Regions from separate parts of the Sphingomonas sp. Leaf28 genome, predicted to be linked through region 1. Evidence: riboswitches for the same ligand, from Rfam matches in the RefSeq annotation. Region 1 holds a riboswitch; the other holds the start of a gene.

Region 1 (7,195 bases):
CGCTGAATGAATCCGAACAGCTGTATCAGCTCGGCCGCAGCATCGAAAATCAATCGCCAGACCGCGCAATGAGATATTATCGGCTTGCGGCGGCGTTAGGCCACAGAGAAGCAGCCTTGCGCCTGGGGCTGACCTTGATCGCGAATGGCAAAGCGGAGGAAGGCATCCGGTTCATCACCGTCGCATCAAATGCCGGTAATGCCCAAGCTGAGTACGTTCTTGGCCTGGCGTACCTCAATGGCACCGGGATCGTGAAAGACCCGATCCGCGGTCGGAGCTTGCTCGGTAAGGCGGCAGATGCGGGTATAGTTGCAGCCAGTCGGGCTTTGGGCCGCGAGGCTTTGGGCAGATGATACAACTCTTATTGCAATGATGACGCAATACCGTAATTTTATCGAGGGACCATTTATATGGTGAGATTTTCCCCTGGTATTCGATCGCATACACGAATGACCTACGTTAGGCGCCGTCTTCAATTGCTAGATATAGCTCTAAGCACTATTGAGATGACCGGAACTGCATCTCTAAAACTTGGTGATCTTGCTAAGAAAGCAAATATTACCAGTCCCGCGGTGTATAGATATTTTGCCAACGTTGACATATTAATTTTTGAGTTGCGAGAGCATTTCTTTTACAAAGAGGACATATGCAGAGAAATATCAGATCATCTTGCAAAAAGGCATAGTTCGCAGCCCGTAGGCGTGACATTCGACAATTCAATCTATGCCATGTCGCGAAATGGACAGCGAAAAATCGGAGTATCTCACTGACCAGCCGGCTAAGGGTCTGCAACCATATCTCCTCCAAAACTATGGCAGGCCAGGGCTCACTGGCGGTTGCCAAGTGGCGTCGCTCCCTCCGATCGAGGTGGTGGAGCTGAGGTAATTTACCGTCAGGACATTAACGGTATTCAGTCCTAAGATTTATAGGACAACTAGTACAAGAGGCATCCCCAAAAGTAAAACGTACTACGTCGAATAATTGACCTAATTGATCTAGATTATATACTAAATTACTAATCTATATCATATGCGGCAAATGCATGGTGATGAGCGGCGAGCGCAAATAGCAAAGATGATACTATCTACGCGTCTGAATCGTAATGTGCTATTTCCTAGTAATATGTTTAATGACCACGCATGGATAATTTTGCTTACCCTATTTGTTGCCCACGCAGAAAATAGAATATTATCCAAGTCTGAGGTAATCCATAAGTTAGGCGCTAATGTAGAAACGTGTACGCGTTGGATAAAATACCTAATTCAAAGCCGACAAGTTTTTGATATAGAAAAAGGAAAAGACTTAGTTTTATCAGATGAAACGATATCTCGCCTAAGAAGCGTATTTGACGACGTTATCACCGAAATATATGGTTTTAGTAAGTGACCTATAATGATTTGTTAGTAACAGGTATATCATTAGATATTAATATACGATTCTTATCGATCTCGGATAGGGTAATAGATCAGAACTAAGCGGGAAGGTCATCGACGGTTGGCAGTCGAGCGATCTCCACCTCACATTGGGTTGAGTCAGGAGGTCCACCGGTTGGGCCCCCGACACGGACCAGCTTTGGCGCACAGCTTATTTAGCGTGTTTTGGCGCATGAAACCGGTGGAACAGCTAAATCTCATATTTCTCTAGTGAGGTGGTGTTCGAAGTGGTCGTACCATTGGTCGGCGAGGCCAGACAATCTCAAAGATGAAGCGACCTCTTGGAACGTATGTGGCGTTTGGCGGACAGCCCTGGCCAGTCGTTGGGGATGTTCGGCGATCCTCACGATCGAACGGTAAACAACCCCGGCTATTCCCAAAATTCGATCGATTCCGAGAACGCCCTCACCGTCTCACTGGCGGTTCCCTTTTGGGAATGGCCAAAATGACCAAACCGCCCAATCGCCCAATCGCCGACGCAAAGATGGGTAATTTGCATCCGCGAAAGCGGACATTGGTTCAGCACGACTTTTGCTCCGAACCTATAAAATCGGGTTCTAGCAAAGGTTGGGGTGGGCAAATGACAAGTTCTGTTATTACAAGGCCAACGTTCTAGGCTTTGCCGGTATGTGACATGCCAATAGTAGACGGTTTGGGCTAAACGGGTGGATATGTCCGGTATCCATTATGATGGTGGACGTGTGAGATCAGCTCTTTCGTCAACCGGTGAAATCCTTTGGGGGCTCCGCTATGATGATCCTGTTGCCATCCTGATCAGCAATCTCGGCTATAGCGCCGAAACTACCCCAGCTGATCGGGCCGATATCGAGACCCAGATCGGTAAGTCTGTCCTTTTCCGCGCCCATATTGGGCGTCACGATCGTAACTACGGACCGTCCAGCCTTCTCGAAATCGCAGATTAATTGAATACCCGCCGTGCCAATATTCCGCCACTGCGTCAGGGTAGGCATAGGATGGTCGTCAGCGGGTCGGGCAAGCAGAGTCGTATACCAATCTTCGGCGCGAGCCATGTCAGTTACACATGCCACCGCATACAAGCCTTGGATGTTCATCGCCATGCTCCGATCAGCCTCATTGATAAGCTAGCTCAACGTGGTCGTCCTCCACAATATCGCAGCGCAAGCTCTCCACAATCTTGGGGTGTTGCCAGCCACCTCTCACCGAACAGTTCGCCCAATTTCAGACGTTTTTTGATCGTCTACCTCGGCGGCAGACCAAGCGAAATGCGATTAAACATGAGCTACCAGACGGACCGTCAGGTCAGATGCGCCCAGTGGAACCGAAGCCCTACGGTATTCGCTTACGGTAAATCGTTGGTTGTCGGCGACTGAGAGACTTGGTGCTCCCGCGTAATTTCGGGAGTTCTAATGCCAATTTACTATTTCGAGATTGCCGATGCTAATCCGGCTATTCCCTGTGTCGGAGAGAATTTACCGTCGCTTGCTGCAGCCCGTTGCTTCGCACTAAAATATGCAGGTCTACTTATACGTGATCAGGGCGAGGTGTTCTGGGGCGGAGAAGAGTGGGTCATGACGGTATCGGACGTAAACCACCTAACGATGTTCACGATAATGATTTGCTCCACGGCCGCGCCCGCCACCTTGAACCTCAAGATGCTGATCTGAGAAAGCCATAGGCGGCTATCCCTCGCCCCTTCCCGAATGCAGGCGGTCTGCTTTCCTCTCCGTTCCAGACATTCCCGAAATTGGATCGATTCCGAGAACGCCCTCACCGTCTCACTGGCGGTTCCCTTTTGGGAAGGTTTGGGGGGCTGAAGGCCCGGTACTATCCGATACAACCGAACGGCTTCGCTCGACCATTTTCATCAACCGAAACCATCGTGGATAGAGCCGTGGCCGCATGTCGTCGTTCCCCGGATATTAAATCCTCGGCGCTAAGATCAACACTGATGCGCACGGAACTGCGCCCGGTCATCCGTACTTCGGCGGTTAGCTCGACCATCTCGCCCTTCTGGATAGGGGAACGGAAGTCGATCCGGTCAGATGCTGCCATAACCATTACCGCCCGGGCTTGGCGGGTTGAGGCAATGAATGCCGCCTTGCCCATCATGCGAAGTGCATCACCACCATAGAGGGTGCCGTAATGGTTGGTCTGGTTCGGGAAAATCATTTCGACCATTCGCAACGGCTGCACCGCATCATGCGGAACCATCTCACCCATCGGTGGCAGAGGGTCTTCGCTTCCGACTGCGACGAGCGTGAAACGGCCTCGCGTACACAGCCGTCGTTCGCCCGATACCGGTGCCTCCGCGATCAGTTCGACCTCGACGTCGAGCGACTTACGTCCAACCCGCACGACGCAACCTGTCACCTCGACCATATCGCCGATCCGGGCAGGCGCCGCGAAATCGATCTTTTCCGAAGAGGCGGTGACGAAGGCCGCGCGACCGTGGCGTGAGGCCGCCAGGAAGGCGACCTTGTCCATATGCGCCAGAGCCACACCACCGAACAGCGTGCCGTGGTGATTGGCGTCACCGGGGAAGACCATGTCGATCAGCTGAATAGGGGTGCTGTGGTGTTCCTGTGGCATCCTGGTCCTCAATCATTCGCGAGGGCATCCAGACGCCAGCGACCAACGGGAGAGGTACACCTCTTCCTACAGCACGCAGCGGCCAGACCGGGCACCCCGCCGGTGGTCGTTATGGCGTCGAAGGCAGGTATCCTGGCTCGCGGGTCATCGTCGAAATCCCGGCCTTCCCAGCGCGGAAGCGCCAGTGGCACACGAGGGAATTTCTACTCGCCGCTTACAGTTGCGGGGGCAGCATCGGAATCGAACCGATTTCCCGTCTTAGCCTTCGGCCAATCGGCGAAGGAACCTTGACCTCACTGAGGTCGCAGGAAACGGCCCTTTACGTCAAGGCCAAGTGGCTTCGCGGACTGAGAACGGCATGGTGGGCGTAGCCGTACCACCGTCCGCCATGCTTCCACTCATGCCGCCTCATCAACATATAAAGATATCTTTATATGTTTGTTGACAATGATCGCTCGCTCGTGTCGAACGGCCACGTCGAGGTTCCCCATTCCAGGCATGGCGATGGGGCTAAGACGGGAAGCCGGTGGTGTCCTTCGGGTCAGATTCCGGCGCTGCCCCCGCAACTGTAAGCGGCGAGTGGCGGCTCCATTTCGTGTCACTGGGTTCTCGCAAGGAGCCTGGGAAGGCCGGAGCCACTGCGTTGACCCGTAAGCCAGGATACCTGCCTTCGACGCCATAACGTTCCTCGGACGGGGGTTCCTCCGGTGGATCGCGCTTGATGCGACGGTCCGTGGCTTGCCGCCATCCGGGCCTGTTCACGCCTTGCGCGCTTTCGCCTGACCTCCCGCCCGCATAGCCAGGGTGAGTCATGACGAATAGCGGGTTCATATTCTCGATCAGCAGTATCCCGTTCGACGAGGATTATCGTCCGGCCGACAACACGCGCATCACCACCAATTTTGCCAATCTCGCGCGCGGAGACAGCCGACAGGAGAATCTGCGCAACACGCTGGTGATGATCGACCATCGGTTCAACGCGCTGATGCACTGGGATAATCCCAGGGGTGATCGCTACACGCTTGAGCTGAAGATCGTCTCGGCCGCGCTCACGCTCGGGGATGGTGCCGACGACGAAGCCTTCCCGCTGATCGAGATTCTGCACACGACCGTGACCGACCGGATCAGCGGAGAGCGATCCGACGGCATGATCGGCAACAACTTCTCGTCCTATGTACGTGACTACGATTTCAGCGTCGTCCTGCCTGACCACCTGAAGGCTGGGGGTGGCGGTGCGCCAGAGGGGTTCGGCGATCTGCACGGCAACTTGTTCAAGCACTTCCTTGGCTCGAGCGCCTACCGTGACAATTTCCGCAAGCCCCCGGTTATCTGCCTCAGCGTGTCGAGCAAGGAGGTGTATCACCGGACCGCCAACGTGCATCCGATCCTCGGCGTCGAGTACCGGAACGACAAGTTTTCCTCGACCGATCAGTATTTCGCCAAGATGGGTATGAAGGTGCGCTACTTCATGCCGCCACACAGCGTCGCGCCGTTCGCCGTCTATCACACCGGCGATCTTGTCAGCGACTACACCAACCTTGAACTTGCCAGCACCATCGCAACGATGGAGACGTTCCAGAAAATCTATCGTCCTGAAATCTACAATGCGAACTCGGTCGCGGCGGAGCATTATCAGCCGAGCCTGAAGTATCAGGACTATTCGCTGACTCGCATCGTCTACGATCGCGAGGAACGTGGTTGCCTCGCTGTCGAGCAGGGCAAATTCGCCGAAGAGCATTTCATCAAGCCGCACAGTGCCGCGCTTCGGCGCTGGTCCGCGACCTGCGGCCTCTGATCCCCACGACACGAAGGTATTTGCATCATGACGACATTGTTGCCGACGACGACCGCGGGTAGCCTGCCCAAGCCTTCCTGGCTCGCCCAGCCCGAGACCTTGTGGTCGCCCTGGAAGCTGGAGGGCGACGAGCTGGTCGCTGGCAAGCAGGACGCGCTCCGCCTCGCGGTCAAGGACCAACGGCAGGCGGGTATCGACATCCTCGGTGACGGCGAGCAGACCCGCCAGCACTTCGTCACGACCTTCATCGAGCATCTCGACGGTGTCGATTTCGAGAAGCGCGAGACGGTGCGCATCCGCAACCGCTACGACGCCAGCGTGCCGACGGTCGTCGGCGCCGTATCGCGCCCGAAATCGGTCTTCGTCGACGACGCCCGTTTCCTGCGCGCGCAGACCGATCAGCCGATCAAGTGGACGCTGCCGGGGCCGATGACGATGATCGATACCCTCTACGACGCGCATTACCGGAGCCGCGAGAAGCTGGCATGGGAGTTCGCCCGCATCCTCAACGAGGAAGCCCGCGAGCTGCAGGCGGTCGGCGTCGACATCATCCAGTTCGACGAACCCGCCTTCAACGTGTTTTTCAACGAGGCGAACGACTGGGGCATCGCTGCCCTGGAGCGCGCGGCCGAAGGGATGACGGCTGAGACCGCCGTCCACATCTGCTATGGCTATGGCATCAAGGCTAACACCGACTGGAAGAAGACGCTCGGCTCCGAATGGCGCCAGTACGAGGAAACCTTCCCCAACCTGCAAAGGTCGAAGATCGATATCATCTCGCTCGAATGCCAGAACTCGCGCGTGCCGATGGACCTGATCGAGCTCGTCCGCGGCAAGAAGGTGATGGTCGGCGCGATAGACGTCGCGACCGACACGATCGAGACGCCGGAGCAGGTTGCCGAAACATTGCGCAATGCGCTGCGCTTCGTCGATGCCGACAAGCTCTTGCCCGCCACCAACTGCGGGATGGCGCCGCTGTCGCGCGACGTCGCTCGGGGCAAGCTCCAGGCGCTGAGTGCCGGCGCGGAAATTGTGCGGCGAGAGATACTCGGCTGATCACGGCGGTGTTGCATCGCCAGCGCGGAACGGGTCCCAGGCTGGCGATGCCCTCGGCCAGGTCAGAAATTGACCCTGGTACCCAGACGCAAGGTTCGTGGTTCGACCACACGACTCAACCGGCCATCCGTTGGCCCTGAAGCGTCAAACGAGGGAATATAGGATTCGTAAAAATAGGCGATGTCCTTGTCACGGCTGTCGAGAATGTTGAGCACCTCGCCATACACCTCGAACCGGCCGATTTTGCGGGCCGCCCGGACGTTGACGACGGTGCTTCCTGAATCCCGGACGCTATTGTCTTCGATCAGCGGATAAGGCCCGAGGTGACGGACGCGAACGC
Region 2 (7,195 bases), on a different contig from region 1:
GCGTGGGGTTAGAGGAATATCACGGGACTGCCAACTCGCTCGCGCCCGTCATCCTGACGAAAGTCAGGATCCAGAGCCACGCATGACTCGGCGTTTGGCTCTGGGTCCCGGGTCGAGCCCGGGATGACGAAGGGGTATCATCCGTGCACGACCTCGATCTCGTCGAAGCGTTTCCAGCGATAGATCGCAAAGCTCAGCACCCAGCACAGCACGAACAGGCCGATGATCGCAAAGCCGAGGCCGTTGAAATTCTCGCCCAGCGCGGCCGCCAGATCCCAGACGCCCCCCGACAGGCCGAGCTTGGCGCCCAGCAGCGCCAGCGTCTCGATCCCGCCGATCGCGATCGCGACGATTGCCGAGATCAGCGTGATGGTGATGTTGTAGTAGAGCTTGCGGATCGGCTTCACGAACGCCCATTCATACGCGCCGAGCATCACGACACCGTCCGCCGTATCGACCAGCGCCATGCCCGTCGCGAACAGGATCGGGAGGACGAGGATGGTGCCGATCGACAGACCGTCCGCGGCCTGGCTCGCGGACAGGCCGAGGATCGCGACCTCGGTTGCGGTATCGAAGCCGAGCCCGAACAGGAATCCGAGCGGCGCCATGTGCCAGCTGCGCGTGACGAGCCGGAACATCGGCCGGAACAGACGCGCGAGCAGCCCGCGGTTGCCGAGCAGCAGATCAAGGTCTTCCTCGACATAGACGCCGCCGCTGCGGACATGGCCGAACGTCCGCCAGACCGAGCGCAGGATGACGAGGTTCATCGCGGCGATCGTGAACAGGAACACTGCCGAGATGACGGTGGCGATCACGCCGCCAACCTGTTTGAACGCCTCGAACTGCGCGAGCGCGCTGGCGGTGAGCGCGATGGCGACCGCGGCGATCAGCACGATCCCCGAATGGCCGATCGCGAACCAGAAGCCGACCGCGATCGGGCGCTGGCCGTCCTGCATCAGCTTGCGCGTCACATTGTCGATCGCGGCGATATGATCCGCATCGACTGCGTGGCGCAGGCCCAGCCCCCAGGCGAGCAACGCGGTGCCGAGCATCAGCGGCTGCGCGTGGAACAGTGAGAAGGCCCAGCCCCAGGCGGCGATATTGGCCGCGACCAGGCTTGCGAACATCCAGCCGATGCGTTTGCGCGTCGCCATCCGTGCCGGCCCGCCGGGCGTTTTCTTGGCGGGCTCATCGATCGTCATCGTCGTCATGCAGAACTCCCCGGCGTCCGACGAGGACGGGGACCTGCCGCACGCGGCCGGGACGCGTGAAGACCGGACGCCATGAGCGGCCGACGCGCGTCGTCGATGCGGCCCCCGCCACAAGGTCGTCGCTCAGACGGCGTTCACCGTGCCTCGGCCACCCCCTGGGCCGGGACGAGAGCGACCAGACGCCGGCAGGTCTCCTGGCTCGCGGGTCACGGCTCCACGCCACACCTTCCCAGGTCGTTGACCCAGTGGCTGCCCCTCGTCGCGAAGGGCGTGTGCGTTTCGCTCGCCGCTTACAGTTGCAGGGACAGCTGCGGCATTGGATGGCGAACCCTCCGCACCGCATTCCCCTTCAAGCCCCGAAGGGCACCGACGCGATCTAGCGAGCCTCCGGTCGAACCGGCTGCTCGCGCATCGTGCTAGCCGGGTTCGCCGCGAGTGCCAATCGTCCTTTGCGGCGTGCGGCGCTCGCGACGACGCTGCCACCGGATCACGCCGGTCACGAACAGCGCGATCGGCACGAGGCCAGCGATGAAGGCCAGGATGCGCCCCGTCAGCCCCAGCGCCTCTCCCCCGTGCAGCGGGTGGAGCCAGTTCATCACGACGTCGCCGCCCGTCTCGGCAAGCCCGTCGCGCGTCGCGAGGACGGCACCGGTATAGGGATCGAGCCAAACGTTGGTGCGTGGGAAACGGCGGCTGGGTTCGCCGTCCTGCGCGAGATTGATCCGGATGGCGCCGGTCGGCGAGGCGGGCGTCTCGATCCAGGCGAGCGCGGCTCCGGGGAAGACGTGTTCGGCAATGGCGACCAATCGATCGACCGGCAGGCGCGCGCCGCGCGCGACCACGGCCAGCGGCGGGGTCCGGTAGAGGGGCGAGGCGCGCGCGATCACGAACCGGGTCTGGTCGGGCAAATCGAGCATCACCCCGGTCGCGGTGACGACGAGCACGAGGATCGCGCCGCCCAGACCGATCAGCTTGTGCCAGTCATACAGACAACGGAGCGGCGCGGCGTCGCGCTTGAAGCGGAGCGCGCGCCACCAGCTGCCGGGGCGGGGCCACCATGCCCAGATCCCGCTGGCGATCATCCCGAGCATGACGATGCCCGCGATCCCCATGGCGACCCCACCGGGCTTTTCGAGCAGCAGCCGGTAATGGAGATCGTAGATCCAGGTGACGACCGTATCGCCCCAGAAGCCGGTGCGGATCGTCGTCAGGCGGACCGGATCGACCCAGGCGAGGAACGGCGCGAAATCGTGGCCCGCGGTTTCACTTGGCTGGTAATAGCGCACCGGGATCGCGCCGCCGTCCCCGGTCACCTCGATCCGCCATGCGCCGGTGCGGGTGGGATGCTCGCGGTGGAGCGTGTCGACGATCGCCTGCCAGGAGCGGGCACGCGCGTCGTCGGTCACCGCGCGCAACGCGGGGTTCAGTGCCGCGTCGATCTCCGGATAGAAGACGAGTATGCTGCCAGTCAGCCCGGCGAACGCGAACAGCGCGCCGATCGACAGACCCAGCCAGAGGTGCACGCGCCGCACGATGGCGCGCAGCGGCGGTCGGCGCGTCATCAGAGCGTCAACCGGACCGCACCGAACAGCGATCGCGGATCGGCGGGCGCGTGGAGCCGCTGCGTGCCGTCGTACCAGACATACTCGTAACGCTCGTTCGCGAGGTTCTTCAGCTGCGCGGATATCTCGATCCTCGGCGTCAGCTTGTACGCCACCTCGGCATTGAGGACGACGTACTCGCCGTAGCGGCCCTGCGTGTTGGCGGGGACGAGTTCGTAGCTCGACTGGCCGTTACCCCATAAGGACAGCCGGACCTTGGGATCGGGCGTGACGTCGAGCCCGCCCGAGAAGACGTTCTGCGGGACATGGTCGATCGCGTTGCCCGCCTGCGACGGGGTGGCGGGATCAGGCGTGACGATCCGCGCGGTCTGGTGCGAATAGCTGCCCCATAGCGCAACGGTGCGGACCGGCTTCAGGTCCAGCTGCAGATCGATCCCGCGTCGCCGCGTCTGGCCGAGATTGTCGACATCGCCGGACGGATCGTTCAGCCGTCGCTTGAGCTCGCCGCTCGCGGTCTGCTGCCACAATGCGACGCGCGCTTCGAGAAAGCGCCCGCGCGTGAGCTTGACGCCTGCTTCATAGCCTTCGTTGATCGAGGGTGCGACATCGGTCGTTCGTGGCGGCACCAGATACGAGGCCGAGCCAGCGCCGATCTGGAAGGTGCGTCCGTAATTCGCATAGGCGGTGACGCCGGTCACGGGCGTGACCGCGACGCTCAGCTTGGGCTGGCTGATCGTGCCATAGTCGTTGATCGGCGCGGTCGTGCCCGCCAGGCGATTGGTGAAATCGCCCGCGACTCGGTCGATCCGCCAGGCGGGGGTGATCTTGAGCCAGTCGGTCGGCTCGATCACCGCCTGGAGATAGCCGCCATAGACGGTCAGCCCGAAATCCTGGTCGCGCGTCTGGCTGGTGGGCGTGCGTCGGTCGGTCAGCCAGCGCAGGCTCTTATTGTCCTGCACCTGCACGTCGCCGCCAGCCTCGATCATCAGCGCGTGGAGAAACTCGACGCGGGGGTGGTAATGCAGCGCGGCGGTCGCGCCATATTGCCATTCCTCGGTCAGGCGCCGCTGTTGCGGGACGCCTGCGGAGTAGCGGACGTAGCGGTCGTCGTGCAGGCTGTTGGCATAGCCCTTGACGCTGAGCGCGAGCGGGTCGGCGAGATCGGCGTCGAGATGCAGGCTGTACTGGCCGATCCGTCGCGTGCCGCCATCGGTAGCCGACACCGCATAGGATCGGGTGCGGTCGGTATCGGCGTCGGCATCGGTCAGATAGCCCGGCTCCTGCGCGTGCGCGGCCGAGTGACGGACGATCGCGCCGATCCGGGTGGATCCGACATCATAGAACCATTTGCCCGCGAGATTCAGGCGATCGAGGTCGGCATGGTCGCGATACGCGTCGGTCCGCCGGTAGCCGATCAGGTAGTTCTGGCTGAACCCGCCGCGCTCCAGTCCAGCCGAGGCCTGTGCGTCGACCGTCCCGAACGCACCGCCGATCAGGCGCGCGTCGAGATAATTGCCGCCGATCCGCGTCAGGATATTGGCGTTGCCGGCGATATTGTTCAGCCCCCAGCGCGGATCGGACGTGCCGCGGACCAGTTCGATCCCGGCGACGTCGAGCGGGGAGATCATGTCGATACCGGTCATGCCGCCGGCATTGTCGTTGCTGGGTATGCCGTCGATCATCAGCTTGACCGCGTTGATCTCGCCTTCGCCGTTGAACCCGCGGATCGAGAAGCGGCCGGACGTGGTGCCCTGGTTGAAGTCGGTGAGCACGACGCCCGGCAGACGGGCAAACAGCTCCCACGCATTGTCGACCGACTGGCGTTGCGCGATGTCGCCGCCGAGCATGTCGACCGAGGTCAGGATGGTCTCGGTCGAGCGCGCCATGCTGCGCGCGGTCACGACGACCTCGCCGATCACGAAGCGCGTATCGGACTCGGTTGGGGCGGGGGCGGGGGCCGGGGTTTGCGCGGTGGCGGGCGAGGCGAGGGCGATCGCCATCGCCGCCCCGAAAGTAGACGGAGTATCGAACATGAACCAGGGCTTTCGACAGGCGCGCGACCACACGGACGCGCGTCGACAGAGGTGGCGAACCGCGCGTCGGGCGACGCGCGGTACGGGTCAGACGGTCGAAAGCAGAGTCGGCGGGCCCCGCAGCGGCGGGCGCAGATGCGGCGCGCTGGCGTGGACGGGGGGACGGATCGGGCGGACGCCGATCGCCACGACGAACGCGATCGCCGCGATCAGCAGGATCGCATCGACACTGGCCAGCGCCTGCGCCGACAGCCCCGAGAACGCGCAGGGCAGCTCCGTCTTGCCGTGGCTCGTCGACGGATCATGCTCCGGCATCGCATGGCCCGCCATGATGTGATCGGGTGTGCCCATATCCATCGCCGTTACGGTCATCGGAGCAGCACCCGGGCATAGCGTGATCGCGATGTGCCCGGACTGGTTTGCGATCATGTACCCCGTGGGCACCAGCAGCTTCATCGCCAATGCCGTTACGCACAGCCATCCCGCGAGCAGCGGGCAGGACGAAAAGAGGCGGCGTATGGCGAGCACGGCGCACGGGTAGACCGCAACGCCGATGCTGTCACTGAGGCATCCTGTCCACCGCTCGGGGCGCGGCCCCCGAATTCTTTCATTAGCGTGGACCCGGCCGCGGACGAGGATCGTTCACTCTCCAGAACTATGACTATCAAACAAGGATTTGCTATGAGCGACCCCGCAGAGCGCAATCCCGGCAACGGTGGCGAGACGCACCAGCAGGCCGGCGGCGATGTGCCCGTTCTCACGACCAACCACGGCGTGCCCGTCTCCGACAACCAGAACAGCCTGAAATCGGGCGTGCGCGGTCCGACGCTGCTCGAAGATTTCGTGCTGCGCGAGAAGATCTTCCACTTCGACCATGAGCGGATCCCCGAGCGGATCGTCCACGCCCGCGGTTCGGGCGCGCATGGCTATTTCGAGGCTACCGACGACATTTCGGACCTGACCAAGGCGGCGGTGTTCAAGAAGGGCACCAAGACCGAGCTGTTCACGCGCTTTTCGACCGTGGCCGGTGGTGCCGGTTCGGTGGACACGCCGCGCGACGTTCGCGGGTTTGCGGTCAAGTTCTACACGACCGAGGGCAACTGGGATCTTGTAGGCAACAACATCCCGGTGTTCTTCATCCAGGACGCGATCAAGTTCCCCGACCTGATCCATTCGGTGAAGATGGAAGCCGATCGCGCCTATCCGCAGGCGGGTTCGGCGCATGACACGTTCTGGGACTGGGCCTCGCTGACGCCGGAATCGACGCACATGCAGATGTGGGCGATGTCGGACCGCACGTTGCCCCGCTCGCTGCGCATGATGGAAGGCTTTGGCGTCCATACGTTCCAGCTCGTCAACGACGAGGGCAAGTCGAGCTTCGTGAAGTTCCACTGGAAGCCGAAGCTCGGTCTTCAGTCGACGATCTGGGACGAGACGTTGAAGCTCCAGGCCGCCGACAACGACTATCATCGTCGCGACCTGTGGGAAGCGATCGATACCGGCGACTTCCCCGAGTGGGAGCTGGGCATCCAGGTGTTCGACAAGGCGTTCGCCGAAGCGCAGCCCTATGACGTGCTTGATTCGACCAAGCTGATCCCCGAGGAGGACGTTCCCGTCCGGATCATCGGCCGGATGGTGCTCGACCGCAACGTCGACAACTTCTTCGCCGAGACCGAGCAGGTCGCGTTCCTGCCGACCAACATCGTGCCGGGGATCGATTTCTCGAACGATCCGCTGCTCCAGGGCCGCCTGTTCAGCTATCTCGACACGCAGAAGTCGCGTCTTGGGACGACCAACTTCCACCAGATCCCGGTCAACGCGCCGCGCAACAACGCGCAGAACTTCCAGCGCGACGGGATGATGCAGACCAAGGTGCCGAAGGGCCGGGCGAATTACGAGCCCAACAGCCTGTCGGTCGTTGGCGAGGACGGTGGTCCGCGCGAATCGCCGAACGGCTTCGTGACGACGACCAACCCGACCGGTGCGGACGAGCAGGGCGAGAAGCTGCGGATGCGCGCCGAACTGTTCGGCGATCACTATAGCCAGGCACGCCTGTTCTGGGTGTCGGCGACCGACAACGAGAAGGCGCATATCGCTTCGGCGTTCACGTTCGAACTGTCAAAGGTCGGCCTCGCGCATGTCCAGGAGCGCACCGTCGCCAACCTGCGCAATGTGAACGAGGAACTGGCAACGCGGGTCGCCGACGGTCTCGGCATCGAGCTGCCAGCGGCGAACCCCGCCTATCGTGAGCCGATCGACATGCCTGCGAGCGACGCACTGTCGATCCAGAAGTCGATGAAGGAGACGCTCGAGGGTCGCCAGGTCGGCATCCTGATCGCGGACGGGTCCGACGGTGGCGAGATCGATGCTGTCGTGAAGTCGGTCGAGG

Evidence for each region. Region 1 has a riboswitch for cobalamin ahead of ASE79_RS15510 (putative oxygenase MesX). Riboswitches for the same ligand answer to the same signal wherever they lie in the genome.
Region 2: another riboswitch for cobalamin. It lies ahead of ASE79_RS09755 (HoxN/HupN/NixA family nickel/cobalt transporter); the one in region 1 lies ahead of ASE79_RS15510 (putative oxygenase MesX).

The regions. Positions count from the first base shown of each region.
Region 1 covers NZ_LMKX01000010.1:2,138-9,332, forward strand. Annotated here, with positions in the region: gene ASE79_RS15495 (tetratricopeptide repeat protein) at 1-353, shown strand, start outside; gene ASE79_RS22070 (TetR/AcrR family transcriptional regulator) at 450-770, shown strand; gene ASE79_RS15500 (VOC family protein) at 2,153-2,512, opposite strand; gene ASE79_RS21065 (DUF6894 family protein) at 2,822-3,079, shown strand; gene ASE79_RS15505 (acyl-CoA thioesterase) at 3,240-4,004, opposite strand; cobalamin riboswitch at 4,109-4,309, opposite strand; cobalamin riboswitch at 4,468-4,691, shown strand; gene ASE79_RS15510 (putative oxygenase MesX) at 4,816-5,799, shown strand; gene ASE79_RS15515 (methionine synthase) at 5,827-6,855, shown strand; gene ASE79_RS15520 (TonB-dependent receptor) at 6,918-7,195, opposite strand, start outside.
Region 2 covers NZ_LMKX01000007.1:733,734-740,928, reverse strand. Annotated here, with positions in the region: gene ASE79_RS09755 (HoxN/HupN/NixA family nickel/cobalt transporter) at 138-1,127, opposite strand; cobalamin riboswitch at 1,378-1,597, opposite strand; gene ASE79_RS09750 (PepSY-associated TM helix domain-containing protein) at 1,628-2,773, opposite strand; gene ASE79_RS09745 (TonB-dependent receptor) at 2,773-4,806, opposite strand; gene ASE79_RS09740 (hypothetical protein) at 4,894-5,334, opposite strand; gene ASE79_RS09735 (catalase) at 5,488-7,195, shown strand, end outside.